DNA from 3 places in the Rhizobium gallicum bv. gallicum R602sp genome. Region 1 is predicted to be linked to each of the others. Evidence: riboswitches for the same ligand, from Rfam matches in the RefSeq annotation. Region 1 holds a riboswitch; each other region holds the start of a gene.
The links. Region 1 has a riboswitch for thiamine pyrophosphate ahead of thiB (thiamine ABC transporter substrate binding subunit). Riboswitches for the same ligand answer to the same signal wherever they lie in the genome.
Positions count from the first base shown of each region.

Region 2: another riboswitch for thiamine pyrophosphate. It lies ahead of thiD (bifunctional hydroxymethylpyrimidine kinase/phosphomethylpyrimidine kinase); the one in region 1 lies ahead of thiB (thiamine ABC transporter substrate binding subunit).
Region 3: another riboswitch for thiamine pyrophosphate. It lies ahead of thiC (phosphomethylpyrimidine synthase ThiC); the one in region 1 lies ahead of thiB (thiamine ABC transporter substrate binding subunit).

Region 1 is NZ_CP006877.1:3,986,122-3,992,123, forward strand. It holds gene RGR602_RS19490 (ABC transporter ATP-binding protein/permease) at 1-1,254, shown strand, start outside; gene RGR602_RS19495 (ABC-F family ATP-binding cassette domain-containing protein) at 1,339-3,165, opposite strand; gene RGR602_RS19500 (thiamine diphosphokinase) at 3,169-3,819, opposite strand; TPP riboswitch at 3,916-4,029, shown strand; gene thiB (thiamine ABC transporter substrate binding subunit) at 4,078-5,100, shown strand; gene thiP (thiamine/thiamine pyrophosphate ABC transporter permease ThiP) at 5,100-6,002, shown strand, end outside.
Region 2 is NZ_CP006880.1:1,105,891-1,111,892, reverse strand. It holds gene RGR602_RS28440 (HAD family hydrolase) at 1-221, shown strand, start outside; gene RGR602_RS28435 (O-antigen ligase family protein) at 249-1,517, opposite strand; gene RGR602_RS28430 (FkbM family methyltransferase) at 1,807-2,427, shown strand; TPP riboswitch at 2,633-2,729, shown strand; gene thiD (bifunctional hydroxymethylpyrimidine kinase/phosphomethylpyrimidine kinase) at 2,946-3,746, shown strand; gene RGR602_RS28420 (carbohydrate ABC transporter permease) at 3,760-4,608, opposite strand; gene RGR602_RS28415 (carbohydrate ABC transporter permease) at 4,601-5,539, opposite strand; gene RGR602_RS28410 (ABC transporter substrate-binding protein) at 5,616-6,002, opposite strand, start outside.
Region 3 is NZ_CP006880.1:1,366,548-1,372,549, reverse strand. It holds gene RGR602_RS29605 (GntR family transcriptional regulator) at 140-910, shown strand; gene kduI (5-dehydro-4-deoxy-D-glucuronate isomerase) at 907-1,743, shown strand; gene kduD (2-dehydro-3-deoxy-D-gluconate 5-dehydrogenase KduD) at 1,749-2,504, shown strand; TPP riboswitch at 2,568-2,679, shown strand; gene thiC (phosphomethylpyrimidine synthase ThiC) at 2,772-4,598, shown strand; gene thiO (glycine oxidase ThiO) at 4,600-5,583, shown strand; gene thiS (sulfur carrier protein ThiS) at 5,580-5,777, shown strand; gene RGR602_RS29575 (thiazole synthase) at 5,781-6,002, shown strand, end outside.

The DNA of each region.
Region 1 (6,002 bases):
ACCTACGCCTTTGCCATTCCGGGCTATATGGTCTGGGCCGCGATCTTCTATGCGGCATCCGCCTCGATCCTCAGCCAGATCGTCGGCCGCAAGTTGGTGATCTTGAATGCCGACCGCTTCTCCAAGGAAGCGGAGCTTCGCTTTTCGCTGATGCATGCCAACGAGAATATGCCGGCGATTACCGTGGCCCGCGGCGAGGAAAACGAACGCCGGCGGATCAATGAGGATATCACTTCGGTACTTGCCATCCTGAAGCGGCTGACCATGGCCAGCACTAACCTCACCTGGGTTTCGGCCGGTTACGGCTGGCTGGTCATCGTCGTCCCGATCATCGTCGCGGCTCCCGCCTATTTTTCAGGCAGCCTGACCTTCGGCGAACTGATGATGTCCGTCGGCGCCTTCAACCAGGTGAATACCGCCCTGCGCTGGTATGTTGCCAATTTCACCGCGATCGCCGAGTGGCGCGCCACGCTGATGCGCGTGACCGATTTCCGCCATGCCTTGCACGGCATGGACGAACCCATCAATCCAAAGAATGCGATCACCTACGAGGATAACGCTGATACGCTCACCCTCAAGAATCTCATGATCGCCGCCAAGCTCGGCGAAGAGATCGATCTGTGCGGCGGCTTTGCCGTCGCCGAGACGGATGTCACGATCAGAGCCGGCGAGAAGGTCATGATCAACGGCGACCATAATGTGAACCGCAAGCTCCTGTTCCAGGCGCTTGCAGGCCTCTGGCCCTGCGGCAGCGGCAAGATAGGGCTGCCGCCCGCCGACGGCACGGTTTTCGTTCCAGAAGTGGCCTATGTGCCCGGTGGCACGTTGCGCGAAGCGCTGTCTTTCCCGGAACCGGTGGACACCTACAAGAGCGAGGACGTCGAAGCAGCGCTTCAGAAAGCCGGCCTTAGCCACCTCATTGCGCGTCTCGATACGCGGGCCCGCTGGGATAAGATGCTCGATTCCGACGAGCAGAAGGGGATCGGTTTTGCCCGCTTGCTGCTGGCCCGGCCGCGCTGGATCATCTTCGACGAAGTGCTGGAAGGTCTTGAGCCGGAATCGCAATCAACCCTGATGGCGCTGCTGGCGACGCTATCCGATTCCACCATGATTTATATCGGACGTTCCGAGGCCTACCTCGAAACCTTCAATCCGCGCGAGTTGCATTTGCATCCACTGGCGGCGCAGATCGAGCAGTCGGCCTCCCCGGCAGCAGGAACTGGCACGGCACACGCACCTGCACCGGTCATCTGAACGTCGCAGTACCATCCGTTCGTACCAATGCAAGAGCTGCGCGATCTGACAAAAGGCGGAAGCCTTTCCTCTTCAGGACGGAACCTAGCCCTCCAGCTCTTCGCGCAGCATTTCAAGCTCCAACCATTCTTCTTCCATCTTCGTCAGGCTATCGCGCAGCTTTTCCATCTCCGCCGCAAGCCGGTTGAAGGTGGCAGTATCTTTGCTGAAGAGATCGGGATCGGCCATCTTCTCTTCGCGCCTGGCGATTTCAGCTTCTGCCTTGGCCATTTCCTTGGGCAGGGTTTCGAGCGCGAATTTCTGCTTGTAGGAGAGCTTGCCTTTGCTCTTCGAGGCATCTGCCACAGAAGCAGCCGACTCAGCTTTCGGCTTCTCCGCGGTCTTTTCGATCTTCTTCCGCTCCTCCATTGCGCCCTTGCGCTGGGCAAGCATATCGGAATAACCGCCGGCATATTCGATCCAGCGCCCATCAGGCGCGTCGGGGACGGCGGGCGCAATTGTCGAGGTCACCGTGCGGTCGAGGAAGTCTCGGTCGTGGCTCACGAGGATGACCGTGCCCGGGAAGCCGGCGACGATTTCCTGCAGCAGGTCCAGCGTCTCGAGATCGAGGTCGTTGGTGGGTTCATCGAGGATCAGAAGGTTGGTCGGGCGCGCAAGGATGCGCGCCAGCATCAGCCGCGCGCGCTCGCCGCCTGACAGGTTCCTGATCGGCGTGCGCGCCTGCTCCGGCTGGAAGAGGAACTCCTTCATGTAGCCGGTGACGTGGCGTTGCTCCCCGTTCACCAGCAGGTTCTCGCCGCGCCCGTCGGTCAGGTAGTGCGCGAGCGTATCCTCCAGATTGAGATCTTCGCGCTTCTGGTCGAGCGTTGCAATCTCGAGATTGGTCCCGAGCTTCACCGTGCCGCTGTCCGGCGAAAGCTGTCCCGTCAGCATCTTCAGAATCGTCGTCTTGCCCGCGCCGTTTGGTCCGACCAGACCGATGCAATCGCCGCGATGGACGCGGATGGAGAACGGCGCAACAATTTGACGGTCATCGAAAGTCTTGGCGATCTTTTCCGCTTCGATCACCAGCTTGCCGGATTCCTGCGCATCGGACAGCGCAGCCTGCACGGTCCCCTGCGGCCCCTTGTGGCCACGATGCTGCGAGCGCATGGTCTGCAACTCGCCGAGGCGGCGCATGTTGCGCTTGCGCCGAGCGGTTACGCCATAGCGCAGCCAGTGCTCCTCGCGTTCAATCGCCTTGCCGAGCTTGTGCTGCTCCAGTTCTTCCGCCTCAAGCACCTGATCGCGCCAGGCTTCGAAATTGGCAAAGCCACGATCGAGCCGCCGCGACATTCCCCTGTCGAGCCAGACGGTCGCCGTGGAGACCTTTTCGAGGAAACGGCGGTCGTGGGAGATCATGACCAGCGCGCTGCGGCTTTTCTGGAGTTCGCCTTCAAGCCATTCAATGGTCGGAAGGTCGAGATGGTTCGTCGGCTCATCAAGCAGGAGAATATCCGGTTCAGGCGCCAGCACGCGGGCAAGCGCTACGCGTCGCGCTTCGCCGCCGGAGAGGTTTGTCGGGTCCTCTTCGCCAGTGAGGCCAAGATGCGAGAGGAGGTAGGTCACGCGATAAGGGTCATCGCCCGGCCCAAGACCGGCTTCCGCATAAGCCTGCACCGTCTTGAAACCGGCGAAATCCGGTGCCTGCTCCAAATAGCGCACCGTCGAGGATGGATGGCGGAAAACCTCGCCCGATTGCGATTCAACGATTCCGGCCGCAATCTTCAGAAGGGTCGATTTGCCCGACCCGTTACGGCCGACCAGACAGATCTTATCGCCCGGCTCGACCTGCAAGGCCGCGCCGGCCAAGAGAGGCGTTCCGCCGAAGCTTAGGAAGATATCGTCGAGTTTCAGGATGGGAGGGGCCAAAAATCAGACTCCGGAAAAATCATGGGGGCGGGCAAGGACGATCGCCCGGCCGCTGCCGAGCGTAAAACGAACCTTGCCTTCCGCGATGTTGGAAATGGTACGCGAGGAGCCGAAGGGCAAATGAAAATCGATGAGCGGATACCGGGCATTCTCGATATAAAGACCATGCAGTTCGCTGAATCCGGACACCGAAAAGAGGCTGTTCCTCGGCAAATCGAGCTCAATTTTGCCAGCGAGAAGCGGCACGGCCTCCTCCGTTCCGGAGGTCAACAGAATGTCGAAGCCCTGTTCGGCAAGGCTGACGGCGTAAAGCAGGAGCTGCAGCGCGTGGTCCGAGCGCTCGCCACCGAGCGCACCGGCAAGGACAAGTCGCCGTGCGCCGCGCGCAATCGCATCCGACACAGCGATTTCACCATCCGTTGCGGCCTTGGCGGCAGGGTAGGGCTGTTTCGGGACATGCGGAAATGCGCCCTCCAGATCCGGCGGCGTGGAATCGAAATCCCCGACCCAGAGCTCCGGCACCACGCCAAGCGCTGCTGCATGCCGCATACCGCCGTCGGCGGCGATGAAGCGGCTGCCTGAAACGGCAGAACGCAGGCGCTCGGTCAGGACGAGTTCGCCGCCGAGCAGGATCGTGAAAGTGGATTGGCTCATGGCATTGCCCATAGCGCAAAGCAGGGGCCAAGGGAAAGGGGCTACAGTCAGCGCGCTTCGCCCTTGTCATAAAGCCTTCATGGCGATACATCTGCCGATGCTCTAACGGGGTGCCTGGATGTCCGCAAGGATGCCGGCTGAGAGGCATCGAGCCAACCCGCGGAACCTGATCCGGTTAACACCGGCGGAGGGATTAGACGCGTGACATTCGGCAACGCCCTTTTCCCAATCAAAAGAAACTCAAGGAGGAGGCGCGCCATGTCCGGCCGCACATCGATCATCTCTTCGCTGACCGCAGCATTTTTCGCCGCGACGCTCGGCTTGTCTGCCGCGTACGGCGCTGAAAAGACGCTCACCATATACACTTACGAAAGTTTCACGTCCGAATGGGGACCCGGGCCGAAGGTCAAGGACGCTTTCGAGAAGACATGCGGCTGCACGGTCAATTTCGTCAGCGTCGCCGATGGCGTCGCCCTGCTTTCGCGTTTGAAGCTCGAGGGAGCTTCGACCAAGGCCGACATCGTCCTCGGCATCGACACGAACCTCGTCACCGAAGCCAAGGAGACCGGCCTGTTCGACGCAAGTGGTGTCGATGTCGGCGCGCTGAAGGTGCCGGGCGGCTTCGTGGACGATGTCTTCGTTCCCTACGACTACGGTCACTTCGCGATCATCTACGATACACAAACGATCAAGGACCCGCCTCAGAGCATGAAGGATCTGGTCGAAGGTGATCCTTCGCAGAAGCTCGTCATCGAAGATCCGCGAACCTCGACGCCGGGCCTCGGCCTGCTGCTCTGGGTCAAATCCATTTACGGCGACAAGGCGCCGGAAGCCTGGGGCAAGCTCAAGAACCGCATCCTGACGGTCACGCCCGGCTGGTCCGAGGCCTATGGCCTGTTCACCAAGGGCGAGGCGCCGATGGTGCTGTCTTATACCACATCCCCCGCCTATCACATGGTGACTGAGAATACCGATCGCTACCAGGCCGCAGCCTTCTCGGAAGGCCACTATATCCAAATCGAAGTCGCGGGCCTTTTGAAGAATGCTCCGGACAAGGATCTTGCCCGCGACTTCCTGGAGTTCATGATGACGCCCGGCTTCCAGGATACCATCCCGACGAACAACTGGATGATGCCCGTTTCCGCGACCTCCAAGCCGCTGCCGGATGCCTTTAGCAAGCTCGTCAATCCTGCCAAGACCTTCTTGATGAGCTCCGACGAGGTCGCCAGGAGCCGCAAGGCCTGGATCGACGAGTGGCTTGCGGCGATGAGCATGAACTGATGCTGCAGACCGCAGCCGAACGGCAGCGTGCATTGACTGGCGGGGCGATCAGCCTCGCCGCCGTCACGTTGTTTGTCGGCCTTGCGGCGTTCTCGTTGCTTTTTGCCGGAGGCGGCGCGGCCATCGTCGGCATTCTTTTCGATCCATATATTCTGCGTGTGCTGCGCTTCACGCTGCTGCAGGCGCTCCTTTCGACCGCGCTTTCCATCGCCTTCGCGATTCCGGTCGCACGCGCGCTCGCACGCCAGCCGCATTTTCCAGGACGCATCTGGATCATCCGCCTGATGGCGGTTCCTATGGGGCTGCCGGTTCTGATCGGCGCACTCGGCATGATCGGGATATGGGGCAGGCATGGGCTGTTGAACTGGCTTATGATGAACATCGGGCTTGACGAACCGGTGAGCATCTATGGGTTAACCGGCATCCTTCTCGCCCATGTCTTCTTCAACCTACCGCTTGCCTGCCGCCTGATGCTTGCAGGTCTCGAACGCGTGCCCGCCGAATACTGGCTGATGGCGAGCACCCTCGGCATGCGGCCCCGCTCGGTCTTCCGCTTCATTGAATGGCCGGCGATCCGCCCGCTTATTCCCGGGATAGCCGGATTGGTCTTCATGCTCTGCGCCACCAGCTTCACGTTGGTGCTAACCCTCGGTGGCGGCCCGGCAGCAACCACGATCGAGGTCGCGATCTACCAGTCGCTCCGTTTCGATTTCGACCCCGGCCGCGCAATCGCGTTGTCGCTCCTGCAGATCGCGCTGACGGCGATGATCCTCGGCGCGATGGCACTTTTTCCGCCTGCCGGAGATGAGGGCCTGACCGAAGGCCAAGACATCAAGCGGCTTGATGGCAAAGGGCCATGTGCCAGATTGGCCGACAGCCTGCTTTTGCTGATCGCCGTTCTC
Region 2 (6,002 bases), on a different replicon from region 1:
AATGGTCAGGAGTGCCGTGCGCGGAGCTGGTTTACGTAGCTGACAATCCCGCCAAGGATTTTATCGCTCCGCGGCGTCTGGGATGGAGGACGATCCAGATTGCCCGGATCGGCCGCATCCACATGGCATCCGCCACCAAGCCTGACCAGAGACCCGATGCGGTGATAACCAGTCTACTTGATCTCGACGCGTGCCTCGCGACGCTCCGCACTGCGCCATAATTTACAATCACGACCCCTCCCAAGGGACTACGCTTGCGATCGTTTCACAAAGGCCTGCGCTAGAACGGCAGGAATAAGCAGCGGAACCGGCCAAAAACGTCCATACATATGAGTCATTGCGTTGCCCATAGCCAAAAACGCCGCAACTGTCGCAAAGATGCAGATCGCGAACGGAAGGCCGTTCTTGATGCGACTAGCCGCAAGCGCCGGTCCCAAGAGGCTGATCACCATGACGGCAAAGCCAAGGGCCGCGATGAGGCCCCCCTCCGTCCAAAGAAGCAGGTAGATATTGTGTACGGGCCTCTGTACGGCGCTGCTCACTCGGTACTGATCCGCTCCAATCCCGAGCAAAAGCGTGGAGCCCGTTTGACCGGCCGCCTCCTGTATGAGCTCAAAGCGACGACCAAACGTTCCCGCCTGGCTGATGTCTCCTGTATCGACAGCGGTAAGCACGCGTTTTTGGAAAACGTCCGGCAGATAGTCGCGCAACGGTGTAATCGCGACAAGTGGAATGCAGAGGCAGAGAGCGGCGGCAGGCACAACCGTTCTCCACGTAAGATTGAACAAGAGAAAGATCGCAATGCCTATCCCGCAGCCAATAAGCCCGGTATTAGAGCCAGTCAGAAGAAGACCGTAGGTCATGACTATAAACGCGCAAAGCGCGAGCAACCTGTTTAATTTTCTTAAGGAAACGAGCAGAAGCAGGACCTGAATTGCGAGCGCAATAACGGCGGCGCACGCATTTTCTCTTTCCATCAATCCGTTAAAGCGTCCGCTCCCGGTGACGAACTGCGTATTTGTCTCTCCGAGAACATGAATGAGAAAAATACCGTGTATACAAATTATAAATATCGAAAAGACATAAATCTTTGCGGCCACTAAGAGCTCGTCATAGCTCCTTCCACCAAACAAAAGCAGCACAATAAAGTACGCGTAGAAATACTGCAGGACGACCACGAGTCCCCGTTCCGGCGCGGGGCTTACGATGCTGCTTGCTGTCAATCCCAAAAGCAGCAAGGCAAGCCCAAAACACCAGGCGGCCGTGCTCAGCTTGCCAATTACATCGACGACAATATTCGCATTCGCAACAGCGAGGGAAAAGCAAAGAAAAAAAGACAGATCTGCAAGCGTGAAATAAATGTAGTCACTTCTAAAATAATTCATCGAGCATAGAAATATAGCAGCAAAGAATGCATATAATTCCAAAGATTGCGAAATTGTCGCGACCGAAGGTTGTCCATGCCCCTTTGCACGTTCATCGATTTTATCAGCCGATGTAACGTCATTTAAGCTCATCGCCAACGCCTCCGTCTGTTTAAGGTATTCTAAAACGCAAAAAAGTGAAGTAACTTCCAAGCTTGGAGAGCTTGTCCTTCAATCATCTTCGATCGGAGACCGTACGATGCCGCTGCGAAGTCTGGCGAGATACCGTCCTCTGCGGCGAGTTGCACTACATTTCCTTCGCACTTGGGGAACGCGCGATATTACCGTGCGCCATCATTGGTGGCGCGATGCGCCCATAAGATTAAACCTGTATAGACATCGGGGATATTGGTTCAAAGGGAAGCACCGCGAGAAGCATATCATGAAGACGCTCGCCGAGCTTGCAAAGCCCGGAGATATCGTTGTCGAGCTGGGCGGCCATATCGGCTATCTTTCGGTTCATTTAGCAAAGATTGTTGGCAATGACGGTACTGTTATCGTTTTCGAACCTGGGCCCAACAATTTGCCATATCTTCGAACCAATACAGAGCGCTTTGCGAACATTAAAATCGTTGAGGCCGCGTGTGGAGATCTCGATGGCCCCGTGGAATTCTGGATAGAAGGCCTATCGGGCCAGAACAATTCATTGGACAAAAACTATAAAAATTTTGAACAAAACCGAGAAAATGCGTTCAGCGATGCGCTGATGGAATCCGTCACGGTCGAGATGATGCAGCTTGACACGTTCTTGGAAGAGACGGGCCTTCGTCCGGCGCTGCTGAAGATAGATGTGGAGGGTGCCGAACACCGTGTGCTTCTCGGCAGTTCGCACTGTCTGGCGAATATAAGGCCACTTATAGTGGTGGAAGTTACCGAGAATTTTGACGATGTAGCCAGGATATTTAGCGAAAACGATTACGCAATTCATGATCGCAGTCGCCCCGAGTGGGTGTGCATTCCGGCCGAACGCGCCGGAGCGTCCCAACAAGTATCGCAGCATTGAGGGGTTCGTTCTCGTCATCCCGTCATCGAAGCTTTCAACTCCGCCGCTTGCCGAAATACAAGAGCGGCATGAAAACGTCGTTATTCCCGCCTTCGCTCATAAGGCTCTCAAAGCGCAGATGTTGGTAGCGGGATCTGACGTCAGGCAATACAGCCATGCTTTTTTTAGGGGTGACAGACAGAGATTTGTCTGCAATGAAGACCGCGATGAGAGACAGGGGCGTTCGTTGCAAGACGGGCTGAGAAGTACCCTTCGAACCTGAACCGGATAATGCTGGCGGAGGGAGTCGCTCGGAGCCTTGTTCAGTCCGGCTCCCCGCGCATTTGCCCCGCCGGAAAGGGGCAGATGCCGATACGAAGTTCACCCGGACACTCGCTGCCAGGGGCGCGACGCCGCTGCTCGTGCAATCATCACCGACTACGTCGCGATGAATATCGGGTCTGGATCCATTTCAGGCGTTTCGTTGACGCGCTTGTGCAGCTCGCGACCATGACTGACGCAATCCGAAAGGCACGCGCATGATATGTAACGTTCTTTCCATTGCCGGCTCCGACCCTTCGGGCGGCGCGGGCGTCCAGGCCGATTTGAAAACCTGTTCGGCGCGCGCCACCTATGGCATGGCCGTTTTGACCGCCTTGACGGCTCAGAATACCCAGGGCGTTTCCAGCGTGCATGCAGTTCCCGCTGACTTCGTCGCCGAGCAGATCGGCATGATCTTCGCCGATATCCGCGTCGATGCGGTGAAGATCGGCATGATCGCCAATGCACCGATTGCCGAAGCTGTCGCCAATGCGCTCTTGCCGCACTGCGGCATACCGATCGTGCTCGATCCGGTGATGATTGCCAAAGGAGGTGCTGCCCTCCTAGATGTTGAAGCCATCGATTTTCTCAAGACCCGGCTTTTGCCGCTCGCAACTCTTCTTACCCCCAATCTGCCAGAAGCCGCCGCTCTGCTCGGAGAGCCGGTTGCAGGGACCCGAGATGCAATGGAGCGGCAAGCGGAAAAGCTGCGTGGGCTCGGTCCCTCTGCCGTTCTCGTAAAGGGTGGCCATCTTGGCGGGATGCAAAGCCCTGACGTCCTGGTAAGCGAAAGCGGGATTACCTGGTTTGAAGCGCCACGCGTTCCGACCAAGAACACGCACGGCACCGGCTGCACGCTTTCGAGCGCGCTTGCAGCAGAGCTCGCAAAGGGCGGATCGCTCGAGGCCGCGGTCGCGACAGCCAAAGATTACCTGGCTGCCGCCGTTGCCAAAGCCGGCACGCTCAGCGTCGGTTCGGGCCATGGTCCGGTTCAGCATTTTCATCAGCTCTGGCCATGATGCACGGGTCTGCTTAGGTCTTCACGGCGCCAGCGGTCAGACCGGCGATGATATGCTTTTGGGCCACGAAGAACACGATCACCGTCGGCAGGATGGTAAGCGTGATGAAGGCGAGCACCAGCTGCCATTCGGTGCCATACTCGCCGCGATAGACCATGATGCCGAGCGGCCACGGATATTTCGATTCCGAATTCAGCATGATCAGCGGCAGGATATAACTGTTCCAGCTGCCAACGAAGGAGATGATGCTGATGGTTGCAATGATCGGCCGCGCAAGCGGTAGCGAGATGTACCAGAAGAAGCGCAGATAGCCGCAACCGTCGACAAAGGCCGCCTGGAACAATTCTTCCGGGAGGTTTTTGAAATAATTCCTGAAAAGCAGAATGCTCATGCCGAGGCCGAATGCGACCTGCGGCAGCACCACGCCCCAATAGGTATCGAGAAGACCCAGATCGCGGATGCGGATGAAGAGCGGCAGGATCGCCGTTGCTGCCGGAAACATCAGGCCGAGCAGGAAATAGTTCAGCAGGAACGACGAGCCGAAGAAACGGACATGCGCAAAGGTGAAGGCGGCCATCGACGAGACGATCAGCGTGAGAGAGACCGTGAGCGCTGCAATTACCAACGAATTGAAGATCTGCAGCCAGTATCGCTCCGCGAAGAGGATATCGGTATAGTTCGACCATTGCCACTCTGTAGGGAGCCCAAAGGGATTGGTGCGCAGGTCGCCCAGCGTCTTGAAACCGCCGAGCGCCGTCGTCAGCAACGGTATGAGAACCAGCGCCGCAATCAACGTCAGCGACACGTAGAGATAAACGCGCGTCTGCAGCGGCATGCGAATGGTGGAGCTCGTATCAATCATTGCGCATGAAAATCCTCTTGTAGCCGAAGGCGAGTGACATGCAGATGATGAAGAGGACGACACCGACGGCGCTGCCGAGACCAACCTGCATGCGCATGACCCCGTAGGTGTAAAGGAAAGTCACCATCGTCTGCGTCGAATTCGATGGCCCGCCGCCTGTCAGCGGCATGATCATGTCGAAGAGCTGCAGCGAACCGATGACCGCAAAGAAGATGGAAAGGCGCAGCGTGGATCCAAGCAGTGGCAGTGTCACATAGCGGAACTTCTGCCAGCCTGTCGCCCCGTCGATCTCAGCTGCTTCGAGCACATTTTTGTCGACCGATTGCAGGCCGGCGATGAAGAGCATCATGTGAAAGCCGAAATACTTCCAGACGATAACGGCAAGCACTGCGTAGATGGCGAGATCCTTGTCGGCGAGCACATAGGGGGTCGCGAAACCGAAGAAGTTCGAGATTGCGGCAAAGAGCCCGTAGTCGCCGTCATAGACGAAGCGCCAGATCAGGCCAGCTGCGACATCGGCAAGAACGTAGGGGAGAAAGAAGATCAAGCGGAAGGCGACGACGCCGGGGATACGGTGGGCCAGCATCGTCGACAGCCAGATCGCCAGCGGAACCTGGATGGCGATGGATATCAGAATAATGAGCCCATTATTGACAAGCGCCTGTGTGAAGGCGGCGTTGCGCAAGAGGACTTGGAAGTTGCGGAGCGCGATGAACTCCGTCGGCATGCCGTAGCCGTTCCACTTATAGAGGCTGTACCAGGCCGCCTCGCCCATCGGCATGATGACGAAGAGCGTAAAAAGCAGCAGAGCCGGCGGCAGAAAGAGCAGAAGTACGGCCCAGCGGTCATGCGCGGCCGAACTGCGGTTTCTGGTCGCGCTCCTGACCGGTCTTGCCGCACCGATCGCCGATGAAATGGAAATATTCGCCATTTGTCTTGCCTTCGCATGCGCCTGGTTCGATCCCGGCACCTGTTGAGAAGGCGCCGGGACAAAGGAAGCGGAGGGGTTATTGCTCCAGTTCGAAGGCGTCCTGGATCTGCTGGGCGCCATCCTGCGAACTCATCTGGCCGGAGACGATTTCAACGGAGACGTCATTGACGACACGGCCAACGGCAGCGCCGAGATCCTGATCGAAATAGTTCTGGTGCCAGGTCGAGGCGGCGAGTTGCTTGGCGGATTGAGCCAGAAGCGAATTCGTCACACCATCATCGGCGCCGACGGCCACCGGCAGAAGCATCGCGGCTTTGGCCATGGATCTTTCGTTTTCTGCATTCGTCAGGAAGGCGAGAAAATCGATTGCTTCCTTGGAAGCCTTCTTGGTTACCGCCCAGCCGTTCAAACCACCCAGAGTATCGGTTACCTTACCGGCGCCGCCTTCTACGGCCGGGAAGTT
Region 3 (6,002 bases), on a different replicon from region 1:
TTTATTCGCCCATCCATCGATCGATTTTCCGTTGCCCGCAGTCAGATACTAATATACTACTTCCGCGAAGGCCTGCGGGAGGGCAATCGGTGCAAGTCAATCGGTATTTCAAACTGCGATTTGACAAAACGCGTGGCCAATGAGCGAAGCACGCAAGAAGCGGTCCTTGGCGGGCGTAACCCAACTTTCCCATCAGCGTGCCGCAGCTCCTCGCGCCGCAACCCTGGTCTACGATGTCTTGCGCGACGACATCCTCTCGCTTCGGCGCAAGCCCATGGACTTGTTGAGCGAGAAGGAGTTGGAGGCGCATTTCGGCGTCAGCCGAACGCCGATCCGCGAGGCGATCTTACGTCTTTCCGACGATGGCCTCGTTGATATCTTTCCCCAGTCCGGCACGTTCGTCTCGCGCATTCCGCGCCGCGCTCTCTATGAAGCCATTCTTGTGCGCAAAGCCCTTGAGATAACCACCGTCGGCCATGCCGTCGACAAGATGACGCCAGCCGGCATCCGCCTGCTCGATCGCAATCTCGACGACCTTGGCGCCTGCCTTCGCAATGGCGACGTGGCGGCATTCCACCGGCTTGATATCGATTTCCACAAACTGATCAGCGATATCGCCGGCTTTTCCGGCATCTGGGCAATTATCGAGCAGGTCAAGGTGCACAGCGACCGTTACCGCCTCCTGACGTTGCCGCAGGATGGCCGTCTCGCCCGCGTCATCGAGGAGCATTCGACCGTCATCGGCTATATGCGCAGGGGCGACAAGAAGGGTGCCGTCGAGGCAATGGACCTCCATCTCGGCAGACTTCTGTACGAGGTCGAAAGGGCCGAAATCTGGGACCCGAATTACTTTATCGAAGATGCGAAGAAATCTTTGGTATGCACTGAAAAGAAAGGAAATTTTCAATGAAAGTCGACGTAAGACATGCTTCCCATCCCGAGGCCGTCCGCGCCTACGACACCGACACACTGCGACGCCACTTTCTTGTCGACACCGTCTTCGAAGGCGGCGAAATCAGGCTTACCTATTCGCATTACGACCGCATGGTGATCGGCGGCGCAATGCCGCTCGGCGCCGCGCTCACGTTGACGGCGCCAAAAGCAATCGGCCAGGAAACCTTCCTTGCCGAACGCGAACTCGGTGCGCTGAACATCGGGGGAGCAGGCCGCGTCCTGGTCGACGGCAAGGCGTACGACAGCGCGAAATACGATTGCCTATATATCGGCAAGGGCGCGGTGGACATCCGCTTCGAAAGTGCTGATGCCGGTAATCCCGCCAAATTCTACCTCGTTTCGACGCCGGCACATCAACCGCATCCCACGGTGCTATTGACGCGCGAACAGGCTCGGCATCTCACGTTTGGCGAAGCGGCAACTGCCAACAGGCGATCAATCTTCCAGTTCATCCATCCCGAGGTCTGCCAGTCCTGCCAGCTCACCATGGGACTGACCGTGCTGGAGCCGGGCAGCATCTGGAACACCATGCCGAGCCACATCCATGACCGTCGCATGGAAGCCTACCTGTACTTCGATCTCGATGCCGATCAGCGCATCTTCCATTTCATGGGCGAACCGCAGGAGACCCGGCACATGCTGGTTGCAAACGAGCAGGCGATCATCTCGCCTCCGTGGTCGATCCATTCAGGTGCTGGCACCAAGAATTACAGCTTCATCTGGGCGATGGCCGGTGACAACAAGAGCTTCACCGACATGGATCAGATCGCGATTGCAGATTTAAGGTAAGTCCAATGGCAAACCCATTTGATCTTTCCGGCCGCGTGGCCATTGTCACCGGCGCCAATACTGGCATAGGGCAGGGCATTGCGATGGCGCTTGCGCAAGCAGGTGCCTCGATTGCCGCCGTCGGCCGCTCGTCCATGGATGAAACCGAGGCGATGGTCACGGAGGCTGGCGCGCGCTTCCACGCCATCAACGCCGATCTTGGCACGATCGCGCCGGTAAAGCGCATCGTCGCCGAAACGCTCTCGGCCTTCGGTGCACTCGACATCCTCGTCAACAATGCCGGTATCATTCGCCGCGCCGATGCGATCGACTTCACCGAGGAAGACTGGGACGCAGTCATCGACACCAATCTCAAAACGGCCTTCTTCCTGGCTCAGGCCGCTGGCCGCCACATGATCGAAAAGGGCAGGGGCAAGATTATCAACATCGCCTCGCTGCTGTCCTTCCAAGGCGGCATCCGCATTCCGTCCTACACGGCCTCCAAGAGCGGCCTTGCCGGTGTCACAAGGCTGCTTGCCTGCGAATGGGCAGCCAAAGGCGTCAACGTCAACGCCATCGCGCCCGGCTACTTTGTCACCAACAACACGACGGCGCTCCGAGAAGATTTGGACCGCAGTACCGCCATTCTGGCACGCATCCCGGCAGGGCGGTGGGGAGTGCCCGCCGAACTCGGCGGTGCGGCGGTGTTTCTCGCCTCATCCGCGTCCGACTACGTCCACGGCACCGTCCTGCCGGTCGACGGCGGGTGGCTGGCACGCTGACTGCAAAGGAGGGTGACGTGAGCCGCTCGTCTTGACACCGGCGACACCCGACCTTAACCTTTGAACATTCACCAGGGGGGTCCCGGCAAGGGGCTGAGATACTGCTGTCGCGCGCAGTGACCCGTTGAACCTGATCCAGTTCATACTGGCGTAGGGACGGTGCGAGCGCTCGAAAGGCTTGGAATTCACGCGTGGAATCCATGCCGGCGTCTTTCCATCATTCCGGCTGAGGACTGGGTCTCCAATCACAACTTGGAGCCTCAAACCATGAATATTGCCGCAAAGACCATTACCCCGACCGTTACCACCGGCCCGTTGCCGGCATCCCGCAAAGTTTACGTTGCGGGAGATATCCATCCCGGCATTCGCGTGCCTATGCGCGAGATCAGCGTTCATCCGACCGCAGGCGAGCCGCCAGTCGCGGTCTATGATTCGTCTGGCCCTTATACGGTCGAGGGGGCCGATATTCGCATCGAAGAAGGCTTGCCTCAGCTTCGGCGCGACTGGGTGCTGGCCCGCGGCGACGTCGAGGCCTATCAGGGTCGCCACGTGCGCCCGGAAGACAATGGTTTTGCCAGCGGTGAGCGGCTGACGCCCGAATTTCCCGGCCAGCGCCAGCCGCTGCGGGCCAAGAATGGCAAGGCCGTCACCCAGCTTGCCTATGCGCGTGCCGGCATCATCACGCCGGAAATGGAATTCATCGCCATCCGCGAAAATCTCGGCCGAAAGGCTCAAGGCGAGGCCATAGTGCGCGACGGCGAAAGCTTCGGTGCCCATATCCCCGACTATGTCACACCGGAATTCGTCCGGCAGGAAGTGGCCGCAGGCCGCGCGATCATCCCCGCCAACATCAATCATCCGGAGGCCGAACCGATGATCATCGGTCGCAACTTCCTGGTGAAAATCAACGCCAATATCGGCAATTCCGCCGTCACTTCGTCGATGGCCGAAGAGGTCGAAAAGATGGTTTGGGCGGCGCGCTGGGGTGCCGATACGGTCATGGACCTTTCGACCGGCCGCAACATCCACAATATCCGCGAATGGATCATCCGCAATTCGCCATTGCCGATCGGTACCGTGCCGCTCTACCAGGCGCTGGAAAAGGTCGAAGGCGTTGCCGAGAACCTGACATGGGAGGTTTATCGTGACACGCTGATCGAACAGGCGGAACAGGGTGTCGACTATTTCACCATCCATGCCGGCGTGCGGCTCCACTATATCCCGCTGACCGTCAACCGGGTGACCGGAATCGTCTCGCGCGGCGGCTCGATCATGGCGAAGTGGTGTCTGCATCACCACCGTGAGAGTTTTCTTTACGAGCATTTCGAGGAGATCTGCGATATCTGCCGCGCCTATGATGTCTCCTTCTCGCTCGGCGACGGCCTGCGGCCGGGCTCGATTGCCGATGCCAATGACGCAGCGCAGTTCGCCGAGCTCGAAACCCTTGGCGAACTGACGAAGATTGCCTGGGAAAAGGACTGCCAAGTGATGATCGAAGGGCCAGGCCATGTTCCGATGCACAAGATCAAGGAAAACATGGACAAGCAGCTTGCCGTCTGCGGCGAGGCGCCCTTCTACACGCTCGGCCCTCTGACGACGGATATCGCACCCGGCTACGACCATATCACCTCAGGCATAGGAGCTGCGATGATTGGTTGGTTCGGGACGGCCATGCTTTGCTATGTCACGCCAAAGGAGCATCTGGGGTTGCCGGATCGCAATGATGTCAAGACCGGGGTGATCACCTACAAAATCGCAGCGCATGCCGCCGACCTCGCCAAGGGACATCCGGCCGCGCGTCTTCGCGACGACGCATTGTCCCGCGCCCGCTTCGAGTTCCGCTGGGAGGATCAGTTCAATCTCTCGCTAGACCCGGAAACAGCCCGCAGCTTCCATGACGAAACGCTGCCGAAAGAGGCGCACAAGGTCGCGCATTTCTGCTCGATGTGCGGCCCGAAATTCTGCTCCATGCGGATTTCGCACGACATTCGCGCCGAGGCGCAGAAGGAGGGCCTGGATGCGATGGCAGCAAAATTCCGAGAGGGCGGGGATCTCTACGTTCCAATCGAAGCACTTCAGCATTCGGGCGACTGAGATGCGCGTGCTTGTCAAAGGGGCCGGCGTTGCCGGCCTCTCGGTTGCCCATGCGCTTCAAGCCCGCGGTGCTGATGTGACGGTCGTGGATCCGAATGAGGGTTTCAGGGGTGCCGCATCCTGGTTTGCCGGCGGAATGCTGGCGCCTTGGTGCGAGCGGGAAAGTGCTGACGAAGCAGTGCTCTTACAGGGCCTCGACGCCGCCGACCGGTGGGAGGCGATGGTGCCGGGAGAAGTGCGACGCAATGGTACGCTCGTGGTCGCGCCGGCCCGCGATCTTGGTGAACTGCAACGCTTCGCCAGCCGCACGACCGGTTGTGAATGGCTCGATGGGAAGGCCATTGCCGGGCTGGAACCCGCCCTTGCCGGGCGCTTCCGGCAAGGCCTGTTCTTTCCTCGCGAAGCCCATCTTGATCCCCGCCGGGCGCTCGCAAGGCTGCGGGAGAGGCTTGCAACGCAGGGCGTGTCCTTCGTTCGAGATGCCGACGAGGTCAGCTTCGACGACTATGTCGACTGCACTGGTGCGGCGCAGATTGGCAAGGCCGGCGGACTTCGCGGTGTTCGCGGCGAGATGCTCTATCTCAAGACCCGGGAGGTGGACCTTTCCCGCCCGGTTCGCCTGCTGCATCCGCGCATCCCGCTCTACATCGTCCCTCGCAGCGACGGGCTTTTCATGGTCGGTGCCACGATGATCGAAACCGATTTCGACGGGCCGATTTCGGCACGCTCGTTGATGGAACTGCTGAACGCCGCCTACGCGCTTCATCCGGCCTTTGCAGACGCAACCGTCGTCGAGACCGGCGCCGGAATCCGCCCCGCCTTCGCCGATAACTTTCCCCGCGCCGTCCGCGACGCGAACACAGTATTCGTCAACGGCTTGTATCGTCACGGTTTTTTGCTGGCACCGGCAATGGCGGCCGAAGCTGTGGAGCTTGTATTCGGCAAACCCCAACAAGTAGGCCAACAAGAAGGGATGTTTTCATGAGACTGATCATCAATGGCGAGGCTCAGAATATCTGTGCCAAGACGCTTTCCGAGCTGCTGAGCCTGATGGAGTACGAAGGCGAGTGGCTCGCAACCGCCGTCAACGGCGAGCTCGTCCACCGGGAGGAGCGGGCGGGCCATACGCTTGACGAGAATGACCGGATAGAAATTCTGACCCCGATGCAGGGAGGTTGAGCCATGCTGAACCTTTATGGAGCCGAAATTGCGTCCCGCCTTCTTCTCGGAACGGCTCGCTATCCCTCACCGGCAATCTTGACTGAAGCCGTCCAGCGATCGCAGACCGCTATCGTCACCGTCTCTTTGCGGCGTGAAACCGCCGGCGGCCGGAACGGTGGTGGGTTTTTCGACATGATCCGGGCGCTCGGCGTACGTGTGCTGCCCAATACGGCCGGCTGCCAT